2 linked regions of the Calidifontibacter indicus genome follow. The protein of the gene in region 1 binds, or shares a complex with, the protein of each later gene. Links are inferred from orthologs where the notes say so. Each region holds a gene or a part of one and is shown in the gene's direction. Other genes may lie near its edges.

The links.
Region 2: the proteins of rpsG (region 1) and tig are in contact, whole or in part, in a crystal structure (PDB 3GTY), measured with the Thermotoga maritima proteins. The link is inferred for Calidifontibacter indicus from one-to-one orthologs. Residues at the interface, in WP_004081843.1 of Thermotoga maritima: Lys34, Lys52, Lys55, Glu59, Arg62, Gln63, Glu66, Asn67, Lys69, Val71, Arg95, Ala109, Lys110, Lys111, Gly112, Arg113, Pro114, Glu117, Glu121, Ile124, Ala125, Tyr127, Asn128, Asn129, Thr130, Gly131, Lys135, Asp139, Arg142, Met143; in WP_004081061.1 of Thermotoga maritima: Glu122, Val124, Val129, Leu130, Tyr133, Glu188, Gly259, Ile262, Tyr263, Glu266, Ser270, Glu273, Gln274, Glu277, Arg308, Gln311, Ile312, Ser315, Tyr316, Glu325, Arg329, Arg336, Leu363, Phe366, Trp367, Arg373, Leu377, Arg381, Leu384, Glu387.

The regions. Positions count from the first base shown.
Region 1 is NZ_QTUA01000001.1:3,341,005-3,346,737, reverse strand. Bases 1-2,839 are described here. They hold rpsG (30S ribosomal protein S7), read left to right. Parts: upstream 1-1,104; coding sequence 1,105-1,575; downstream 1,576-2,839. Other genes in these bases: fusA (elongation factor G), read left to right, coding at 1,696-2,839; rpsL (30S ribosomal protein S12), read left to right, coding at 731-1,105; DFJ65_RS15905 (alpha-amylase family protein), read left to right, coding at 1-409. Outside these bases: more of fusA, read left to right, coding at 2,840-3,810; tuf (elongation factor Tu), read left to right, coding at 3,915-5,111; DFJ65_RS15880 (glycosyltransferase), read left to right, coding at 5,203-5,733.
Region 2 is NZ_QTUA01000001.1:2,881,399-2,887,179, reverse strand. The notes cover bases 409-3,295. They hold tig (trigger factor), read left to right. Parts: upstream 409-1,104; coding sequence 1,105-2,487; downstream 2,488-3,295. Other genes in these bases: DFJ65_RS13665 (ATP-dependent Clp protease proteolytic subunit), read left to right, coding at 2,716-3,295; DFJ65_RS13685 (PP2C family protein-serine/threonine phosphatase), read left to right, coding at 409-603. In the rest of the region: more of DFJ65_RS13685, read left to right, coding at 1-408; more of DFJ65_RS13665, read left to right, coding at 3,296-3,333; DFJ65_RS13660 (ATP-dependent Clp protease proteolytic subunit), read left to right, coding at 3,363-4,010; ATP-dependent Clp protease ATP-binding subunit ClpX, read left to right, coding at 4,485-5,759. UniProt on the Bacillus subtilis protein: Involved in protein export. Acts as a chaperone by maintaining the newly synthesized protein in an open conformation. Functions as a peptidyl-prolyl cis-trans isomerase.

The DNA.
Region 1 (5,733 bases):
CGACCACTCGTACGAGTCCGACCCGGCGCTCGCCGACGACAACCGGTGGGTACACCGTCCGCCGATGCGGTGGCCGCCCGAGACCACTCACCCGGTCTACGTCGGCCTGCAACACCTCGTCCGCAGTCGGCGGACGCTGCCCCAACTGCACGCGTCGACCCCGGCGGTGCCGGCGATGACCCACGACCCGGGCGTGCTGCTGCTGCGCCGCGAGCACCCGTACGGCACCGTGTTGTTGGCCTTCAACGTCACCGCGGAGCACCGCGTGGTGCCGCAGGCGGCGTTGTGGGAGAACGGTCTCGACCCCGTCCGGGTCGTCGATCACCTCACCGGTCTCGGCACCGGCGGCGACGTGTGGCTGCCGCCCTACGGGAGCGCCTGGTTGCACCAGGCAAACGCGCTCCAGTGAAGGATTGCTGTTGCTGTAACAGCAGCGATCTACCACTGGAGCTTTCTGATTTGGTCGCGCCACGCGGGCCCGGTAGTCTTGACGTCCGTGCGTGGGCTCTGCCCTGCCTCGGATCGGCCGCTACGGCCGGCACGGTTTCATCAGGCCCACCACACGCTCTCGCCGGGCAGTCACCAGATCACCACGCATCTCGCGGGGCGGTCGGGGGAAAGTGCGGGGGAGGGCACCGGTCCGACACTCCCGAGTGCGGGGGCCGGAGCGGTAATCCAAGGAGCGCGACACGTCGCGCTGACAAGACTACGAATCAGTACGGAGAACAGGTTGCCTACTATCAACCAGCTCGTCCGTAAGGGTCGGCAGGACAAGACCTCCAAGGTCACCACGCCGGCACTTAAGGGCAGCCCCCAGCGGCGCGGTGTTTGCACCCGCGTCTACACCACCACCCCGAAGAAGCCGAACTCGGCGCTGCGCAAGGTCGCTCGTGTGAAGCTGACCTCCGGCATCGAGGTCACCGCGTACATCCCGGGTGTGGGCCACAACCTGCAGGAGCACTCGATCGTGCTCGTGCGTGGCGGTCGTGTGAAGGACCTCCCGGGTGTCCGCTACAAGATCATCCGCGGCGCGCTCGACACCCAGGGTGTCAAGGGCCGCAACCAGGCTCGTTCCCGTTACGGCGCGAAGAAGGAGAAGAAGTAATGCCTCGTAAGGGCCCTGCTCCCAAGCGCGCTCTCGTCGTCGACCCGGTCTACGGATCGCCGGTCGTCACCCAGCTCGTCAACAAGATCCTGCTCGACGGCAAGAAGTCGATCGCCGAGCGCATCGTCTACGGCGCCCTCGAGGGCTGCCGCGAGAAGACCGGCACCGACCCGGTCGTCACGCTGAAGCGTGCGCTCGACAACATCAAGCCGAGCCTCGAGGTGAAGTCCCGCCGCGTCGGTGGTGCCACCTACCAGGTTCCGGTCGAGGTGAAGCCGGGTCGCGCCACCACCTTGTCGATGCGTTGGCTCGTCGGCTACAGCCGTCAGCGTCGCGAGAAGACGATGACCGAGCGCCTCATGAACGAGATCCTGGACGCGTCCAACGGTCTCGGCGCCGCCGTCAAGCGTCGCGAAGACACGCACAAGATGGCCGAGTCGAACCGCGCGTTCGCCCACTACCGCTGGTGATCCGGACGGTGCGCGGCGCAGCTATCCGCGTCGCGCACCGTACGGCTCCGGCCCGCCGGCCCTGCCGGCACCCCGAACTCCACTCCTAGAACTCAGTCCCGAGAGAACGAGGCAGACACCGTGGCACAGGACGTGCTGACCGACCTGAAGAAGGTCCGCAACATCGGCATCATGGCGCACATCGACGCCGGTAAGACCACGACGACCGAGCGGATCCTGTTCTACACCGGCGTCAACCACAAGATCGGCGAGACGCACGACGGTGCGTCGACCACCGACTGGATGGAGCAGGAGAAGGAGCGGGGAATCACCATCACCTCTGCTGCCGTCACCTCCTTCTGGGACGGTACCCAGATCAACATCATCGACACCCCGGGTCACGTCGACTTCACCGTCGAGGTGGAGCGTTCGCTGCGCGTCCTCGACGGCGCCGTTGCCGTGTTCGACGGCAAGGAAGGCGTCGAGCCGCAGTCGGAGACCGTGTGGCGTCAGGCCGACAAGTACGACGTCCCCCGCATCGCGTTCGTCAACAAGATGGACAAGATGGGTGCCGACTTCTACTTCACCGTGCAGACCGTGAAGGACCGCCTCGGCGCCGAGCCGCTGGTGCTCCAGCTGCCGATCGGTGCGGAGAACGACTTCATCGGCGTCGTCGACCTGGTCGAGATGCGTGCGCTGGTGTGGCCGGGCGACGCCAAGGGTGACGTCACCATGGGCGCGAAGTACGAGATCCAGGAGATCCCGGCCGACCTCCAGGCCAAGGCCGACGAGTACCGCCAGGCGCTCGTAGAGCGCGTCGCCGAAGCCGACGACGCCCTCATGGAGAAGTACCTCGAGGGCGGCGAGCTCACCACCGACGAGATCAAGGCTGCGATCCGCAAGCTGACCGTCACCTCGGAGCTCTACCCGATCCTGTGTGGTTCGGCGTTCAAGAACCGCGGTGTGCAGCCGATGCTCGACGCTGTCGTCGACTACCTGCCCAGCCCGCTCGACGTTCCCCCGATGATCGGCCACAAGCCGGGCGACGAGGACACCGAGATCACCCGCGCGCCGAGCAAGGACGAGCCGTTCTCGGCACTGGCCTTCAAGGTCGCCGCTCACCCCTTCTTCGGCACGCTGACCTTCATCCGCGTGTACTCCGGTCGCATCGCCGCCGGTAGCCCGGTCGTCAACTCGACCAAGGGCAAGAAGGAGCGCGTCGGCAAGCTCTTCCAGATGCACGCCAACAAGGAGAACCCGGTCGACGAGGCTGTCGCCGGTCACATCTACGCGGCGATCGGTCTGAAGGACACCACCACCGGTGACACGCTGTGCGACCCGAACGAGCAGATCGTTCTGGAGTCGATGACGTTCCCGGAGCCGGTGATCCACGTCGCCATCGAGCCGAAGACGAAGAGCGACCAGGAGAAGCTGGGCACCGCGATCCAGAAGCTGGCGCAGGAAGACCCGACCTTCTCCGTCCACCTCGACGAGGAGACCGGCCAGACCGTCATCGGCGGTATGGGTGAGCTCCACCTCGACATCCTGGTCGACCGCATGAAGCGCGAGTTCAAGGTCGAGGCCAACGTGGGTGCGCCGCAGGTCGCCTACCGCGAGACCATCCGTCGCGCCGTCGAGAAGTTCGACTACACGCACAAGAAGCAGACCGGTGGTTCGGGTCAGTTCGCGAAGGTGCAGATCTCGCTGGCTCCGCTCGACACCGCCGAGGGCGAGCTGTACGAGTTCGAGAACGCCGTGACCGGTGGTCGCGTGCCGCGCGAGTACATCCCGTCGGTCGACCACGGCATCCAGGAGGCCATGCAGCTCGGCATCCTCGCCGGCTACCCGGTCGTGGGTGTCAAGGCCGCTCTGCTCGACGGTGCCTACCACGACGTCGACTCCTCGGAGATGGCGTTCAAGATCGCCGGCTCGATGGCGTTCAAGGAGGCCGCTCGCAAGGCGGACCCCTGCCTGCTCGAGCCGATGATGGCCGTCGAGGTGCGTACGCCCGAGGACTACATGGGCGACGTCATCGGCGACCTCAACAGCCGCCGTGGCCAGATCCAGGCCATGGAAGACGTCAGCGGTGCGAAGATCGTTCGCGCAGTCGTTCCGCTGTCGGAGATGTTCGGGTACGTGGGTGACCTGCGGTCGAAGACCCAGGGTCGCGCCAACTACACGATGCAGTTCGACTCCTACGCCGAGGTTCCCCGGAACGTCGCGGAGGAGATCATCAAGAAGGTCCGGGGCGAGTGATTCAGGGATTTGTTCCCTGATCGGTTGACCCGCTAGTTTCCACGAAATAAGAAATCACCGACGCCGCCCCGGCGTCAGCAACCAAGTCCTTAGGAGGACCCGCAGTGGCTAAGGCCAAGTTCGAGCGGACCAAGCCGCACGTCAACATCGGCACCATCGGTCACATCGACCACGGCAAGACGACGCTGACGGCTGCTATCTCGAAGGTTCTGCACGACAAGTACCCGGACGTGAACCCGGCGTTCGCGTTCGACGAGATCGACAAGGCGCCCGAGGAGAAGCAGCGCGGTATCACCATCTCCATCGCGCACATCGAGTACCAGACCGAGAAGCGTCACTACGCGCACGTCGACTGCCCGGGTCACGCCGACTACGTCAAGAACATGATCACCGGTGCGGCGCAGATGGACGGCGCCATCCTGGTGGTTGCCGCCACCGACGGCCCGATGCCGCAGACCAAGGAGCACGTGCTCCTGGCCCGCCAGGTCGGCGTTCCCTACATCGTTGTCGCCCTGAACAAGGCCGACATGGTCGACGACGAGGAAATCCTCGAGCTCGTCGAGATGGAGGTCCGCGAACTGCTGTCCTCCTACGAGTTCCCGGGCGACGACGTCCCGGTCGTCAAGGTCTCGGCGCTCAAGGCGCTCGAGGGTGACGCCGAGTGGGGCAACACCGTTCTCGAGCTCATGGACGCGGTCGACGAGGCCATCCCGGAGCCGGAGCGTGACACCGACAAGCCGTTCCTGATGCCCGTCGAGGACGTCTTCACGATCACCGGTCGTGGAACCGTCGTCACCGGTCGTATCGAGCGCGGTGTGCTGAACGTCAACGAAGAGGTCGAGATCGTCGGTCTGCGCGAGGGCGCTGCCGTCAAGACCACCGTCACCTCGATCGAGATGTTCAACAAGATGCTCGACAGCGGCCAGGCCGGCGACAACGCCGCCCTCCTGCTGCGCGGCATCAAGCGTGAGGACGTCGAGCGCGGCCAGGTCATCGCCAAGCCGGGCACGACTACCCCGCACACCAACTTCGAGGCCTCGGTCTACATCCTGTCCAAGGACGAGGGTGGCCGCCACACGCCGTTCTACGACAACTACCGTCCGCAGTTCTACTTCCGTACGACTGACGTGACCGGTGTCGTGAAGCTGCCGGAAGGCACCGAGATGGTCATGCCGGGCGACAACACCGAGATGTCGGTGGAGCTCATCGCCCCGATCGCCATGGACGAGGGTCTGCGCTTCGCGATCCGCGAGGGTGGCCGCACCGTTGGTGCTGGTCGCGTCACCTCCATCACGAAGTGATCCTCGCCCGCTAGGGCACGGTCAGAAAGAAACCCCCAACCGCGCAGGCGGTTGGGGGTTTCTTTCACCTGTGCTGTTACTCTGCGTCTCCGTGAGCAAAATTCAAGGGGGCCCGTTCGCCGGGTTGGAGGTCGCGGCGATCGTGCCGTGTTACAACGAAGAAGTCGCCGTCGGGGAAGTGATCGAGGGGCTGAAGGCGGCGGTCGACGGCATCACCGTCTACGTCTACGACAACAACTCCACCGACCGCACCGCCGAGGTGGCCGCCCAGGCGGGTGCCATCGTCCGCACCGAACCGCGCAAGGGCAAGGGCAACGTGGTGCGGCGCGCATTCGGTGACATCGACGCCGATGTCTATCTGATGATCGACGGCGACGCCACCTACGAGGCCGCGGCCGCCGGCCTGATGATCGAGACCTTGCTGTCCGGGCCGTACGACCACGTGCTCGGCGTGCGCACCGACGACCCGGAGGCATCCGCCTACCGGGCCGGGCACGCCCTCGGCAACCGGATGTTCAACAAGCTCATCGGACGCCTCTTCGGCGAGCCCGTGACCGACATGTTGTCCGGATACCGTGTGTTCTCACGGCGATTCGTGAAGTCCTTCCCGGCGCTGTCGCGG
Region 2 (5,781 bases), 460 kb from region 1 along the record:
CTCTGCGGCGACGTCGTGGTGGGTTGTGAGGTGAAGGGCATCTTCAACGCCGCCGTGCTGGACGTCTCGGGCAAGGGCTTGACCGCGGCGTCGCGTGCGGTGCTGTTGGGCGGTGCCGTGTCGGGTCTGCTGGGTGCTCTCGAACCCAACCGGGTGCTCCCTGCGACCAACGACTACCTGGTGCGCCAGGGGTGGACCGACGGTTTCGCGACCGCGACCCATGTCGCGGTCGATCTGGAGTCGGGTGCCTTCTGCCTCGGCTCGGCCGGCCACCCGGCGGCCGTGCAGTTCCACGCGGGCACCGGACGCTGGGAGCCGTTGCGCACCGGCGCCGGGGTGGTGCTCGGCATCCTGGAGGACCTCAACGAGGCCGACTACCCGCGTCTAGAAGGTCGACTCGACCGCGGTGACGTGTTGGTGCTCTACAGCGACGGTGTCGTCGAGCACAAGGACGTCGACATCTCCCAGGGCATCGACCGCATGCTGGGTGTCGCCGACCGCGAGATCACGGCCTGCCTCGACGGCTCCGCCCGTCGTATCTGCGAAATGGCCCGCGCCGGCGAGTCTGACGACCGCACCGTCGTCGTCCTCAAACGAAACTGACCGTCGGTCACCGCAGCCGACCGGGGAGTCCGTGCCCGGCATCGAGGTGCGATAGGCGACCAACACGATCACCCGCCCGCAGCGCAAGCGGACTATGTGAGATCTGCCGGAGAGTCGGCACGGCCGACCGGGCGAGCCTGCGAGCCCGGGAAGGCCGGGACGGCCGGAGGGAGTCGAACGATGAACATAGGGCCGCAGGCCCGGCGTCGGGGTAGCCGGATTCGAACCGGCGGCCTTCCGCTCCCAAAGCGGACGCGCTACCAAGCTGCGCCATACCCCGTGGTGGTGTCTGCGACCGGCCCGTTTTGGGCGCTGTCGGCAGAGTAGGTAGGCTAACCCCTCGGTACATCACGCCGGACGTCGGGCCACCCTGTCGCTCGCGCGTGCTGAGCCGTGCGGGCGTAGCTCAATGGTAGAGCCTCAGTCTTCCAAACTGATTACGCGAGTTCGATTCTCGTCGCCCGCTCCAGCAAGTGCGGAACCGATTCCCAACCTTTTGGAGTGCCTGTAGTGAAGAGCGCCGTCGAGACCCTCAACCCGACCCGGGTCAAGCTGACCGTCGAGGTGCCGTTCGAGGAGCTCAAGCCGAGCTTGGACGCCGCGTACGCCGCGATCGGCAACCAGGTGCAGATCCCCGGTTTCCGTAAGGGCAAGGTGCCGGCTCGCATCATCGAGCAGCGTTTCGGCCGTGGCGCGGTCGTCAGCGAGGCGATCAACGAGGCGCTGCCGGAGTTCTACGGTCAGGCGATCGAGGAGAACGACCTGCAGCCGCTGGGTCAGCCGGAGGTCGACATCACCGGTGCGCCGACCGAGGGCGACGACCCGCTGGTCTTCACCGCCGAGGTCGATGTGCGTCCGGAGTTCGACCTGCCGGAGTTCGGCGACATCAAGATCGAGGTCGACCCGCTGAAGGTCACCGACGAGGACGTCGATGCCGAGGTCAGCGCGCTGCGTGAGCGTTTCGGCACCTTGAAGACCGTCGAGCGCGCGGCGAAGTCGGGCGACTTCGTCACCGTCGACCTCACCGCCACCATCGGCGACGAGGAGATCGACTCGGTCGAGGGCATCTCCTACGAGATCGGTTCGGGCAACATGCTCCCGGGCATGGACGAGGCGCTCGAGGGCCTGTCGCTCGATGAGTCGAAGACCTTCACAGCGCCGTTGGCCGGTGGCGAGCACGAGGGCGAGGACGCCGACTGCGTCATCACGCTGCGTAGCGTCAAGGAGCGCGAGCTGCCCGAGCTCGACGACGACTTCGCCCAGCTGGCGTCGGAGCACGACACGATGGACGAGCTGCGCGCGCAGCTGACCACCCAAGCGGAGACCACCAAGCGTTTCCAGCAGGGTGTGCAGGCTCGCGACAAGGTGCTCGACCACCTGCTCGACAACGTCGAGATCCCGCTGCCGGAGAAGATCATCGAGGCCGAGGTGCACAGCCACCTCGAGGCCGAGGGTCGCCTGGAGGACGACGAGCACCGCGCGGAGGTCGACGAGTCGACCCGCAAGGCCCTGAAGTCGCAGCTGCTGCTCGACAAGATCGTCGCTCAGGACGAGGTGCAGGTCTCGCAGGAGGAGCTCATCGAGTACCTCATCATGCAGGCGCAGCAGTACGGCATGGACCCGAACACCTTCGCGCAGGCGCTCGACCAGCAGGGTCAGGTGCCGCAGGTGCTGTCCGAGGTGGCCCGCCGCAAGGCGCTGGCCTCGGTGCTGGAGAAGGTGCAGGTTGTCGACACCGACGGCAACACCGTCGACCTGAACCAGGAGATGGAGCTCGAGGGCGACGAGGCGTCGGACGACGACGAGGCTCCCGCCGCTGACGCGACGGACGAGGCCGCGACCGACGAGGCCGCGACCGAGGAAGCTTCCACCGAAGAGGCCTGATCGGCCTCCCCACGGGGACACGTGCGAAAGGCGTCCGGGCAACTGCCCGGGCGCCTTTCGCCGTCCGGGCAAGGGCCCGCATCAGGACCGTCTCGGGGACGCCGGCGGGTGCCTCTTCCGCTGACGGCGAACATCGGTCCGGGTCGGGACGAAACCCTCGGTGGCTGACGTTAGGGTCAAATGGAAGCGGACACCAGCGTCCGCACGCGAACGACAGATGGAGTCACGATGACGGAGCGCAGTAACGCGCCGGTCGGCATGGCCACCCAGCCGGTGGCCGGCCTCGACGATCAGATCTACAACCGCCTGCTCAAGGAGCGCATCATCTTCCTGGGCTCGGACGTCCGCGACGACAACGCGAACGCCATCTGCGCGCAGCTGCTGCTGCTCGCCGCCGAAGACCCGGAGAAGGACATCTGGCTGTACATCAACAGCCCGGGTGGTTCGGTCACCGCGGGCATGGCGATCTACGACACGATGAACTGGATCCCCAACGACGTCGCCACCGTGGCCATGGGCCTCGCCGCGTCGATGGGTCAGTTCCTGCTGTCCGCCGGTGCGAAGGGCAAGCGTTACGCCACCCCGCACGCGCGGATCATGATGCACCAGCCGTCCGGCGGCATCGGCGGCACCGCGTCCGACATCAAGACGCAGGCCGAACTGCTGCTCGGCATGAAGAAGGAGCTCGCGCAGCTCATCGCCGACCACACCGGCCAGACCGCGGAGCAGATCGAGCGCGACTCCGACCGCGACCGCTGGTTCTCGGCCAAGGAAGCCCAGGAGTACGGCTTCGTCGACCACGTCTTCGAGCGTTCCACCGACGCTCCGGGTGAGGTGCAGGCATGACGTACCCGTTGAATCCGTTGGGAGCACAGATGAATTCCACCCGCACCCCGGGCGGCCTGCAGGTGCCGAGCAGCCGCTACATCCTGCCGCAGTTCGAGGAGCGCACGTCCTACGGGATGAAGCGGTCCGACCCCTACAACAAGCTGTTCGAAGACCGCATCATCTTCCTCGGTGTGCAGGTCGACGACGCGTCGGCCGACGACATCATCGCGCAGCTGATCGTGCTGGAGTCGCAAGACCCCGACCGCGACATCCTCATGTACATCAACAGCCCGGGTGGTTCGTTCACCGCGCTGACCGCGATCTACGACACGATGCAGTACATCCAGCCCGATGTGCAGACCTTCGTGATCGGCCAGGCCGCCTCCGCCGCAGCCGTGCTGCTCGGCGCCGGCGCCAACGGCAAGCGGTTCGCGCTGCCGAACGCCCGCATCCTGATCCACCAGCCGGCGATGGAGGGTTCGGGCGGCACCGCCTCCGACCTCGAGATCACCGCGAACGAGATCTTCCGGATGCGCGCCTGGTTGGAGGAGACCATCGCCAACCACACCGGCCGCACCAAGGAGCAGGTCGAGAAGGACATCGAGCGCGACAAGATCCTCACCGCCGCCGAGGCCAAGGAGTACGGCCTCATCGACGAGGTGCTGTCCTCCCGCAAGGCGAGCCTTCAGAACTGACGGCTCCTTCGCGGTTCGGGCCCCCGGCAGGCGCTTCGCTTCTGCCGGGGGCCCGACGCGTCCCGCCGTCGTGAGCCTTCCAGCGTGGTCGGCTCGGATGCCACCACCGGCAGTGCGGCTCGGGTCGTGGCTGGCGCTTCGCTTCTGCCGGGGGCCTGACGCGTCCCGCCGTCGTGAGCCTTCCAGCGTGGTCGGCTCGGGTGCCACCAGCGGCAGTGCGGCTCGGGTCGTGGTGGCGCTTCGCTTCGGATGGCACCAGCGGCAGTGCGGCTCGGGTCGTGGTGGCGCTTCGCTTCTGCCAGGGCCCGACGGGGTCCCGCCGCGTGACGGCTGGAGCGGTTGCGGCGCGGATTTCAGCCCTCGGCGTACTGGCGTGACTCGCCGCCCGACACCGGGGTTCAATAAGAGTGGTTGTCGCACGTCGGGGGTAACGTCGGCGCAGTCACCCAGCAACGTAGGGAAGAGGGAAGTCGAGTGGCACGTATGGGAGAGAGCAGCGATCTGCTGAAGTGCTCGTTCTGCGGGAAGAGCCAGAAGCAGGTCAAGAAGCTCATCGCCGGTCCGGGTGTCTACATCTGCGACGAGTGCATCGACCTCTGCAACGAGATCATCGAGGAAGAGCTCGCCGAGACCAGTGAGCTGGGGTTGGAGAAGCTGCCCAAGCCGAAGGAGATCTTCGAGTTCCTCGACCAGTACGTCATCGGGCAGAGCAACGCCAAGCGTTCGCTCGCGGTGGCCGTCTACAACCACTACAAGCGCATCCAGGCCGCCGAGCAGGCGCCGAAGAAGGACGCCGACGGCGTCGAGATCGCCAAGAGCAACATCCTGCTGATCGGCCCGACCGGCTGCGGCAAGACCTACCTGGCGCAGACCCTCGCCCGCATGCTCAACGTGCCGTTCGCGATCGCCGACGCGACCGCGCTGACCGAGGCCGGTTATGTCGGTGAAGACGTCGAGAACATCCTGCTCAAGCTGATCCAGGCCGCCGACTTCGATGTGAAGAAGGCCGAGACCGGCATCATCTACATCGACGAAATCGACAAGGTCGCCCGCAAGAGCGAAAACCCGTCGATCACCCGTGACGTCTCCGGTGAGGGCGTGCAGCAGGCGCTGCTGAAGATCCTCGAGGGCACCAGCGCGTCGGTGCCGCCGCAGGGTGGCCGCAAGCACCCGCACCAGGAGTTCATCCAGATCGACACCACCAACGTGCTGTTCATCGTCGGTGGCGCGTTCGCCGGCCTGGAGAAGATCATCGAGGCCCGTTCCGGCCGGCAGGGTCTGGGCTTCGGCTCCGAGCTGCGCCAGGCCAGCGACCCGATGGCCAGCTTCGGCGAGGTCGTGCCCGAAGACCTGATGAAGTTCGGACTCATCCCCGAGTTCATCGGTCGCCTGCCGGTGATCACCACCGTCGAACCGATCGACCGCGAGGGCCTGGTCTCGATCCTCACCGAGCCGCGCAACGCCCTGGTGAAGCAGTACCAGAAGATGTTCGAGATCGACGGCGTGGAACTCGAGTTCACGCCCGACGCGGTCGAGGCCATCGCCGACCAGGCCACCCTGCGCGGCACCGGCGCCCGCGGCCTGCGCGCGATCATGGAGGAGGTGCTCCTCCCGGTGATGTTCGACGCGCCCAGCGACGACGACATCGCCCGGGTCGTGGTCACCCGTGAGGTCGTGCTCGACAACGTGTTGCCGACGGTCGTCCGGCGCGATACCCGCAAGCGCGCCCCGCGCAAGGAGAGCGCCTGACGCCCACCCGTCCCAGACAGAC